Regions from separate parts of the Streptomyces sp. NPDC014801 genome, predicted to be linked through region 2. Evidence: riboswitches for the same ligand, from Rfam matches in the RefSeq annotation. Region 2 holds a riboswitch; the other holds the start of a gene.
What was found. A riboswitch is a leader RNA that binds a small molecule or an ion and turns the genes downstream of it on or off. The one in region 2 is predicted to bind cyclic di-AMP.
Positions count from the first base shown of each region.

Region 1: another riboswitch for cyclic di-AMP. It lies ahead of ACF1AL_RS33595 (M23 family metallopeptidase); the one in region 2 lies ahead of ACF1AL_RS28215 (transglycosylase family protein).

Region 1 is NZ_JBIBXG010000015.1:221,405-226,627, forward strand. Features, by position in the region: gene ACF1AL_RS33570 (dihydrofolate reductase family protein) at 1-188, opposite strand, end outside; gene ACF1AL_RS33575 (MarR family winged helix-turn-helix transcriptional regulator) at 258-764, shown strand; gene ribA (GTP cyclohydrolase II) at 885-1,529, shown strand; tRNA gene ACF1AL_RS33585 (tRNA-Met) at 1,611-1,684, shown strand; gene ACF1AL_RS33590 (PP2C family protein-serine/threonine phosphatase) at 1,950-3,167, shown strand; cyclic di-AMP (ydaO/yuaA leader) riboswitch at 3,409-3,565, shown strand; gene ACF1AL_RS33595 (M23 family metallopeptidase) at 3,577-4,611, shown strand; gene ACF1AL_RS33600 (aldo/keto reductase) at 4,839-5,223, shown strand, end outside.
Region 2 is NZ_JBIBXG010000012.1:89,037-94,259, reverse strand. Features, by position in the region: gene ACF1AL_RS28230 (cytochrome P450) at 1-543, shown strand, start outside; gene ACF1AL_RS28225 (DUF899 family protein) at 537-1,220, opposite strand; gene ACF1AL_RS28220 (transglycosylase family protein) at 1,456-2,502, shown strand; cyclic di-AMP (ydaO/yuaA leader) riboswitch at 2,681-2,849, shown strand; gene ACF1AL_RS28215 (transglycosylase family protein) at 2,854-3,549, shown strand; gene eno (phosphopyruvate hydratase) at 3,832-5,121, shown strand.

The sequences.
Region 1 (5,223 bases), on a different contig from region 2:
ACCAGCAGCCGCGGGTTGTCGGCGCGCAGGGTGCCGGCGCCGATGAGGATCGCGTCGACCGAGGCGCGGACCTCGTCGACCCGGTCGAAGTCGGCCGGACCGGACAGCAGCAGGCGTTCGGGGCCGGTGTCGTCCAGGAAGCCGTCGAGGGAGACGGCCGCGGACAGCAGGACGTACGGGTGGGGCATCGCGCTCCCCGGCGGTGAGTGGACGGACATCGGCTTGGTTCAAGTTTGAAGCAAACTTACACTGGCGGCATGACGACCCGCTGGCTCACCCCGGAGGAACAGCGCGCCTGGCGCGCCTACCTCGCCGCCACGCACCTCCTGGAGGACGCGCTGGACCGGCAGCTCCAGCAGGACACCGGCATGCCGCATCTGTACTACTCCATCCTGGCCACCCTGTCCGAGGAACCGGGACGGCGGCTGCGGATGACCGACCTCGCCGAGGCGCTGAAGATCACCCGCAGCCGGCTGACGTACGCCGTGACGCGGCTGGAGCGCGACGGGCTCGTGGCGCGCGAGAGCTGCGCCTCGGACAAGCGCGGGAGCATCGCCGTCCTGACGGAGGCCGGGCTGGCGCAGGTGGAGCGGGCGGCGCCCGGGCACGTCGAGACCGTGCGCGCCTCGCTCTTCGACCATCTGCGCCCCGAGCAGGTGGGACAGCTGGAGGAGATCTGCGACCGGATCGCCCGGGCGATGCAGGAGTCGACCGCCGAGGACGTCCCGTGGCGACGCCGGTCGGGACCGCCGTCGTGCGGGTGAGACGCGTCACAGGGTGACCGCGCGCCTGTTGCTTCAAGTTTCAAGCAGCAGTAGGGTTCCGGACGAACCTTCTGCTTCAAATCTGAAGCAGTCGTACGGAACGGAACCCGGAGTTCCCGCATGGCCGACACCACCGTTGTCCCCGCCGCCACCCCGCGCGCCCGCGTCCGGGTCCCGCTGACCTTCCCCGACGGCTACCGCGCCGACGCCGAGCTCGTCACCTTCCACGGCCTCGCCGACGGGCGGGAGCACCTCGCCGTCGTCCTCGGGGACCCCGGTGGCGTGCCGCTCGTCCGCCTGCACTCCGAGTGCCTGACCGGGGACGTCTTCGGCTCCGCCCGCTGCGACTGCGGCCCCCAGCTGCGCGAGGCCGTCGAGCGCATCGCCGACCGCGGCGGCATCCTGCTCTACCTGCGCCAGGAAGGGCGCGGCATCGGGCTCTACAACAAGCTCGACGCCTACGCCCTCCAGGACCAGGGCCTGGACACCTACGCCGCCAACGCCGCCCTCGGCCTGCCCGAGGACGCCCGCGACTACACCGCCGCCGCGCAGATGCTCACCGCCCTCGGGATCGGCACGCTGGACCTGCTGTCCAACAATCCCGACAAGGCCGGCCAGCTGCGCGCCCTCGGGCTCGACGTCCGCGACCGGGTCCCGACCGGTGTCTTCCCCACCCCGCACAACGTCCGCTACCTGCGCGCGAAGGTGCTGCAGACCCAGCACACGCTGCCGCTCGCGGACCTCACGGAGCGCTGCGTGGTCTGACCGCGAGAGGGGTCGGGCGGGCCCGCCGGGGAACCTCGTCGCGAGCCGCCTCGCGGATGCCGTACACTGGAATCACAACGACGCGGGGTGGAGCAGCTCGGTAGCTCGCTGGGCTCATAACCCAGAGGTCGCAGGTTCAAATCCTGTCCCCGCTACTGAAGGCCGAGGGCCGGAAGCCGAAAGGTTTCCGGCCCTCGGTTTTTTCTCGTCCACCCCCGGCCGCCGCCTTTTTTGGTCTTCCACGGCTCCGGGCGCCGTCTTTCCCTTCCTCCGGCTCCGTGCGCCGTCCTTACCTTCCTCCCCGGCTGCGGCCACCGTCGCCGGTGTCATCCGGTCGGCCCTCACCGCTCGCCGTGCGCGCCCGCACCGGGAAACCTGACAGGCGGAACGACGGCGGACAAGGACGGTGGGAGACGAGCGGTGCGGCCTGCAGACGCGACGGAGGACGGGCCGTACTCCCGGACCGGAGGTGGGCCCTGCACACCCGCCGGTGACACTCCCGTCGTCCTGGACCCCCTGCCGGAGCCCGGGCCGGCAAACGGTCCGGAACCGCGGCCCGACGCGGGACGGCGGGTGTCGTTCGTGCGGGCCTTCGCGCAGGTGCTGCCGGTGCTCCTGATCGTCGTCGGCGGCGTGTACGACTACTGCACCCCGTCGGAGTTCACCGCGGCCCCCTTCTTCACCGCCGCGCCCCTGGTCGCCGCCCCGCTCTACAGCCGGCGCGGCACCGTGGTCACCGGGCTCGCGGCCGTGCTCGTCGTGTTCGCGCTGCACCTCACGCTCGGCATCGTGTGGCACACCGACGCCGTCACCGAACTGGCCACCGTCGCCACCGTCGCCGCCCTGGCCGTGCTCATCAACGCGCTCGCGCGCCGCAGCAGCGAGCAGCTCGCCTCCGCCCGCGAGGTCGCCGAGGCCGCCCAGCGGGCCGTCCTACCCGAACCCGCCGAGCGGATCGGCGGTTTCCAGATCGCCGCCTGCTACGAGGCCGCCCGCGCCGACGCCTTCATCGGCGGCGACCTGTACGCCGTGCAGGACAGCCCGCACGGCGTCCGGCTGATCGTCGGGGACGTGCGCGGCAAGGGCATGGGCGCGGTGGCCGCCGTCGCCGTGGTCATCGGGGCGTTCCGGGAGGCCGCCGAGCAGGAGGCCACTCTGGAGGACGTCGCCCTGCGGCTGGAGCGGGCGCTGTCCCGCGAGGGCGCCCGGCGCGCGGGACTGGACGCCTTCGAGGGGTTCACCACCGCCGTCCTCGCCGAACTCCCGCACGGCGACGGCGTCGTCCGCATCCTCAACCGCGGCCACCCTCCGCCGGTCCTGCTGCACGCGGACGGCACCCTGCGCACGCTGCCGCCCGCCGAACCCGCGCTGCCGCTCGGCATGGGCGAGCTCGGCCCCGGCTCCGACCGGGCCGACGAGACCGGCTTCCCGGGCGGCGCCACCCTGCTGCTGTACACCGACGGCCTCTCCGAGAGCCGTGACCGCCACGGCCGGTTCTACGACGTCGAGGCGCGCCTGGCGGGCCGGGTCGTCGACGAGCCCGGTGCCCTGCTGCAGGCCGTCGCCGACGATGTGCGCCGGCACTCCGGCGGCGGCATGACGGACGACATGGCGCTGCTCGCCGTACGCCGCCCCTGACGGGTCACCCTGGGTGAGCGGGCGAACCCCCTCCGATAACAATTGACGCACCATCACCGAAACCAGGTTTTGAACCTGACGACTGAGGGGCGGTCAAGTCGCCCGGTTTGCACCGGTCGTGGCGTGTAAGTGCCGGCCGGAAAAGTTAATGATCAAGCCGAACGGCTTGGAATCCGACCACCGGGTCTATTAACGTTCGATAACGCAGCGCGGTCGTCCCAGCCGTCACAAGAGACGGCTCCGTGCTCACGCGCCGAATCCCGTAGGGAACCGGGGAACCACCACCTTGGGGTGAATCACGCGGAAGCCGCCGTCCGACGACGAGCGGTATACGCGCGTAGGAGACCTTCCTGCTCCGAACCCGTCAGCTAACCCGGTAGGCGAGACGGAAGGAAAGGAGTACGCCCGCGTGGCGTCCAACCGGCCTGCCCCGACAGCCCCGTTCGTGCCCAGCCAGCACGGCCCCGAGACCCTGGTCTACGGCGGCCACCGCACCGACGAGGGCCCGTGGGAGGAGTGGAATCCCACCGAGGACTCCGTCCGTCCCGTCCGCGGCCGGCACCGCGTCGCCAAGCAGCGCGGCGGACTCGCCCGCAGCTCCACCGTCCTCGGCGTCGGCGTCATCGCCGCCGTCGGCGCGGGCGGCATGGCCAGCGCGAACACCGGCAAGCCGCCGGTGTCCATCTCCATGCCCGACCTGCCCTCCGTCGGCTCGCTGATCTCCGACCACGAGGACGACCGGCCGCAGGGCTCGGCCACCCCGCTCAGCGACATCGCCGCCGGCTCCGACGCCGGCGCGCAGGGCACCACCGACGCCGGCGAGGCGCTGCGCAACCGCATCATGGCGCAGGCCGAGTCGCAGCAGGTCCAGGTCGACGTCAAGGCGCAGGCCGCCGCCGAGGCCGCCGTCGCCCGGCAGGCCGCAGAGGCCGCCGCGAAGGCCGAGAAGGAGGCCGCCGCCAAGGCCGCCGCCGCGAAGGAGAAGGCGGAGGAGGAGGCCAAGAAGAAGGCCGAGGCCGAGCGCCTCGCCGAGCTGGCCAAGCAGTACACGCTGCCGACCTCCTCGTACACGATCACCTCCACCTTCGGCCAGGCCGGCTCCATGTGGTCCTCCGGCTACCACACGGGCCTCGACTTCGCCGCCCCCACCGGCACGCTGATCAAGGCCGTCCACAGTGGCACGATCACCGAGGCGGGCTGGGCCGGCTCCTACGGCTACCGCACGATCCTCACCCTCGACGACGGCACCGAGCTGTGGTTCTGCCACCAGTCGTCGATCAGCGTCAGCGCCGGGCAGAAGGTCGCCACCGGCGACGTCATCGGCCGGGTCGGCGCCACCGGCAACGTGACCGGCCCGCACCTGCACCTGGAGGTCCACCCCGACGGGCAGGCCTCCGGCATCGACCCGATGGCGTGGCTGCGGGACAAGGGCCTCACGCCCTGACCCCTCGCCCGGTTCCTCCCGCCTGACGCCTCGCCCGGTCCCTCACGCCCTGACGCCTCGCCCGGTTCCGCCCGCCTGGCCCTCGCCCGGTTCCCGGTCCCCGGCGGTCCTGACGACACCCCCCCGACGTCAGGGCTGCCGGTCGGGCGTCGCCGGGCGTTCGTGTTTTACATGCTGTTGGTTCGCGTGCGGAATGGGTCGTTCACGCCGGTGCGTTGAAACGGGGCATGACTGCTCTTCGCAAGCTCGGTTCGTCCGACCTCGAGGTCTTCCCGCTCGCCCTCGGCGGCAACGTCTTCGGCTGGACCGCGGACGAGGCGACCTCGTTCGCCGTCCTCGACGCCTACACCGCCGCCGGCGGCAACTTCGTCGACACCGCCGATGCCTACTCCGCCTGGGTCGACGGCAACCAGGGCGGGGAGTCCGAGACGATCATCGGCAAGTGGGTCAAGGCCCGCGGCAACCGCGACGACGTCGTCATCGCCACCAAGGTCAGCCAGCACCCCGAGTACCGGGGCCTGAGCGCCGCGAACATCAAGGCCGCCGCCGACGCCTCCCTGCGCCGCCTCGGCACCGACCGCATCGACCTCTACTACACCCACTACGACCAGC
Region 2 (5,223 bases):
GCGTTCATCCTTCTCTTCGCCGGCTTCGAGACCACCGTCAACCTCATCGGCAACGGCACCTACGCCCTGCTCACCCACCCCGGGCAGCGGCAGCTGCTGCAGGAGTCCCTGGCCCGCGGCGAGCGCGCGCTGCTGGAGAGCGGGGTGGAGGAACTGCTGCGCTTCGACGGCCCGGTGGAGCTGGCGACCTGGCGCTTCGCCACCGAACCGCTGCGCATCGGGGGCCAGGACATCGCGCCCGGCGACCCCGTCCTGGTGGTGCTGGCCGCCGCCGACCGCGACCCCGCCCGCTTCCCCGACCCGGACGTGCTGGACCTGGCCCGCCGCGACAACCAGCACCTCGGCTACGGGCACGGCATCCACTACTGCCTGGGCGCCCCGCTGGCCCGCCTGGAGGGCCAGGCCGCGCTCGCCACGCTGCTCACCCGGCTGCCCGACCTGCGGCTCGCGGCCGACCCGGCGGACCTGCGCTGGCGCGGCGGGCTCATCATGCGGGGCCTGCGCACGCTGCCGGTGGAGTTCACCCCGGCGCGCGCTCAGTAGTCGAGGCCCGCGTACCAGTCGCCGCGCCCGCGGGGGGTGAGGTCGAGCAGGTGCCAGACCGGGTTGAGCAGGTCGATGCCGCGCTGCTGGATGTCCTCGCCCATCCGCGGGTGCGCGGAGTAGAAGTGACGGACCGTGCCGTCGCCGTCCCGGGTGAAGACGGACACGGTGGAGTCCTGCGCCCCGTCCTCGTCCTCGGCGCCGAGGTCGTACTGGAAGGTGCTGTCCCCGCAGCTGAGCAGCCGCAGCCGGGACCAGCCCCGGTCGCGGGCGTGCCGGCGCAGGGCGGCCGGGCCGGCGGCCGCGACGACGACGAAGTCGGCGTTCTGTGCGAGGTGGCGGGCGACGCCGTCGAAGCCGTCGATCCACAGCGTGCACATGGGGCAGGGGCTGGTCTGCCGCTTGCCGTACATGAAGTGGTAGACGACGAGCGCCCGGTCCGGCGCGGTGAACAGCTCGCTCAGCCGGACCTCGCGGACGGGTTCGTCGCCGGCGGCGAGGTCGGCGGGTCCCTCCAGGAAGACGTAGTCCTCCACCGCGGGCCCCGCGGGCAGGGCCCGGCGCTGCGCCGCGACCCTCTCGCGGTGGCGCATCAGCTCGATCTCGGCGAGCCGGAGTTCCTCACGGGCGGCGAGGTAGCCGGCGGACGCGCCGGGCAGTCGGGTGTGCCGGTACAACGTGTCCTCCTGGCCGGAAAGCCCCCAGGTCACCCCCACCGGTCGTGCAGAGCCCATGGTGCTTGTGACGGTCCGTCACCACAAACGTGACACGCCTTCAACTCTGTGATCTTCACGTGATCTGCGCGGCATGAACTTGTGACTGACGATCGTCTGCCGATACGTTCACTCGTCAGCGCGACGCCGGTACCTCGGGCGTCGCGCCGGTCACTGCTGTCTCGCGAAAGGTCCCCGCATGCTCTCCGGGAACGGTCGTCACCGTCGCCCCCGTCAGGCTCCGGCACTCCTCGTCGCGGCCGGAGTGACCGGCTCCGCCATCGCCATCCCGCTGCTCGGCGCGGCCAGCGCCCACGCGGCCGACGGCGCCACCTGGGACAAGGTGGCCGAGTGCGAGAGCGGCGGGCGCTGGAGCGACAACCCCGGCATCGGCCTCTTCGGCGGTCTGCACCTGTCGCAGGACGACTGGGAGAGCCACGGCGGCCTGGAGTACGCCGCCCGGCCGGACCTCGCCAGCCGCTCGCAGCAGATAGCCGTGGCCGAGAAGGTCCTCGCGGCCGAGGGCGCCGGCCACTGGACGCTGTGCGGCATCAGTTCGGGCCTCGGGGAGGACTCCTCCTCGGCGGACGTCGACACGGGCGTGCCCGGCGACACGACGGGCGGCGGCTCGGCCTCGTCCGGTTCGACCGGCTCCTCCTCCTCGACCGGTTCCACCGGTTCCTCCGGATCCTCCGGTACCTCCGGTTCGGTGGACTCGCCCGGCTTGTCCGACTCCTCCGGAACGTCGTCCGGCACGCCGTCCACCCAGCCCTCCACGGGCGCCTCCGGAACGCCGTCTGACACCCCGTCGTCCTCCGCCCCCACCGCGGGCGGCACGGCCGAGGCGGGTACGCCCGCCGGCTCCGGCACCGGAGCGGCCCAGCCGTCCGGCAGCGCCTCCACGGGTGCCGCAAACGACGACGATCCGGACAACCTGCGCCAGATCGTCGGCTCTTCGGGGCTCGTCGACACCGGTGCGCTCGGCGGTGGCGGTCGTCATCGCGGCGTCAGCGCCCAGGAGGACGCGGCCGAGGCGAGCGCGGCGCCCACGGCCGGCAAGCACGCCTCGCGCTACACCGTGCGCGACGGCGACAGCCTCACCTCCATCGCCGACTCCCTTGACGTCGAGGGTGGGTGGCGCGCGCTGTACGCGCAGAACCGGGAGGCCATCGGCGCCGACCCGAGCCACATCGTCCCCGGTCAGACACTGACCTTCGGGGGCGAAACGGGCGAAATGCAGCGGTAGTTGACGCCCGGTTTTAGAGGCGAATGTCCGGTTTGGTGAAAGTGTGGGATGAGTCTCAGAAGCCGTGATCGTCTTTGAAATTCGGCCGAACGCGTGTCTACGGTCGTGACCGCTCGCCACCGCGAGCCCCGGCCGGCCGCAACGCCGAATCCTGCCAGCGGCCGCACGGGAACAGTCGTCGCGTCACGCGCCGCAGGCAGGAGCGGGGGACCCAAGGTAAGCGCCGCGCCCGGCAGTTGAGCCGGAGCGGCTAGGGGTGAAGCCACGCCTCCCAGGGGAGGGGTGGCCGGGCAACTCAACCGGCCCGAACCCGACAGCTCACCTCGCAGGCGTCGGTGAGGGGATCCATCCATGCTGTTTTCCGGCAAGGGCAAGCACCGTCGTCCGTCCAAGACCACCCGCGTCATCGCGCTCGCCGGTGTCACCGGCGCCGCCGTCGCCGCCCCGCTGATGGCGGCCGGCAACGCCTCCGCCGCCACCGCCTCCGAGTGGGACGCGGTCGCCCAGTGCGAGTCCGGCGGCAACTGGTCCATCAACACCGGCAACGGCTACTACGGCGGCCTGCAGTTCTCCGCCTCCACCTGGGCCGCGTACGGCGGCACCGCCTACGCCCCGCAGGCCAACCAGGCCTCCAAGGCGCAGCAGATAGCCGTCGCCGAGAAGGTCCTCGCCTCGCAGGGCAAGGGCGCCTGGCCGGTCTGCGGCAAGGGCCTGTCGAGCACCCCGTACAGCGGTGGCGGCAGCACCTCGCAGAGCAGCGGCCAGAGCAGCACGACCACCCGCTCCACGGAGCAGCAGAGCGCCTCCCGCTCCGCCGAGCGCCCGGCCGCCAAGACCCAGAAGTCCACCAAGACCGTCACCACCCCGACCGGCAAGAAGGTCAAGAAGGGCGACGGCGAGTACAAGGTCGTCACCGGCGACACCCTCAGCTCCATCGCCACGAAGCACCACGTGCAGGGTGGCTGGAAGAAGCTGTTCGACCTGAACAAGGACATCGTCGAGGACGCCAACCTCATCTTCCCCGGCCAGCAGCTGCACCTGAAGTAAGCCGCAGCCCGCAGCCCGCAGCCCGCAGTCCAAGGGCCGCTCCCCGTCCCCACGGGCTCCCCGCCCCGGTGCGTCTTCCCCCGTACGCACCGGGGCGGGGCTTTGTCTTGTGGAGTTCAGAAGAAAGCCCACCCCCCTTTGTTCCGACGGTGAACAATAGGTACGGTCTGTCTGTCCACGGGCCGGGCGGTCGGCTGGCCGATGGCCCCGGGGCGGTTAGGCTCTAGTCGCAAGGCTCACCAGCCCCGCACTTTCAGCGTCACATCCACGAAGGAGATGCTCGTGCCGTCCATCGACGTCGTCGTAGCCCGGGAAATCCTGGACTCCCGAGGCAACCCCACGGTCGAGGTCGAGGTCGGCCTCGACGACGGCAGCACCGGCCGTGCCGCCGTCCCGTCCGGCGCCTCGACGGGCGCCTTCGAGGCCATCGAGCTCCGCGACGGCGACTCCAACCGGTACCAGGGCAAGGGTGTCGAGAAGGCCGTCCTCGCGGTCATCGAGCAGATCGGCCCGGAGCTGGTCGGCTACGACGCCACCGAGCAGCGCCTGATCGACCAGGCCATGTTCGACCTGGACGCCACCGACAACAAGGGCTCCCTCGGCGCCAACGCCATCCTCGGCGTCTCGCTCGCCGTCGCGCACGCCGCCTCCGAGGCCAGCGACCTGCCGCTGTTCCGCTACCTGGGCGGCCCGAACGCGCACCTGCTGCCGGTGCCGATGATGAACATCCTGAACGGCGGCTCGCACGCCGACTCCAACGTGGACATCCAGGAGTTCATGATCGCCCCGATCGGCGCGGAGTCCTTCTCCGAGGCCCTGCGCTGGGGTGCCGAGGTCTACCACACCCTGAAGAAGGTCCTGAAGTCCAAGGGCCTGTCCACCGGCCTCGGCGACGAGGGCGGCTTCGCCCCGAACCTCGGCTCCAACCGCGAGGCCCTCGACCTCATCCTCGAGGCCATCAAGGAGGCCGGCTACACCCCCGGCGAGCAGATCGCGCTCGCCCTGGACGTGGCCGCGTCCGAGTTCTACAAGGACGGCTCCTACGTCTTCGAGGGCAAGAACCGCTCCGCCGAGGAGATGACCGAGTACTACGCCGAGCTGGTCGAGGCGTACCCGCTGGTCTCCATCGAGGACCCGCTGTTCGAGGACGACTGGGAGGGCTGGAAGACCATCACCGCCAAGCTCGGTGACAAGGTCCAGCTCGTCGGCGACGACCTGTTCGTCACCAACCCCGAGCGCCTCCAGCGCGGCATCGACGAGGGCGCCGCCAACGCGCTGCTGGTCAAGGTCAACCAGATCGGCTCGCTCACCGAGACTCTGGACGCCGTCGAGCTGGCCCAGCGCAACGGCTACAAGTGCATGATGTCCCACCGCTCCGGCGAGACCGAGGACGTCACCATCGCCGACCTGGCCGTCGCCACCAACTGCGGCCAGATCAAGACCGGTGCCCCGGCCCGCTCCGAGCGCGTCGCCAAGTACAACCAGCTGCTGCGCATCGAGGAGATCCTCGACGACGCCGCGGTGTACGCCGGCCGCTCGGCCTTCCCGCGGTTTCGCTCCGCGAACCAGTAGGCACAGCAAGGGCTGACCCATCCCGGGCAAACCCTGAGCCAGTCGCACGTACGTCCCCGTACTCGGTCCCGTACCGTGTCCGGGGACGTACGCGCGTGTGAA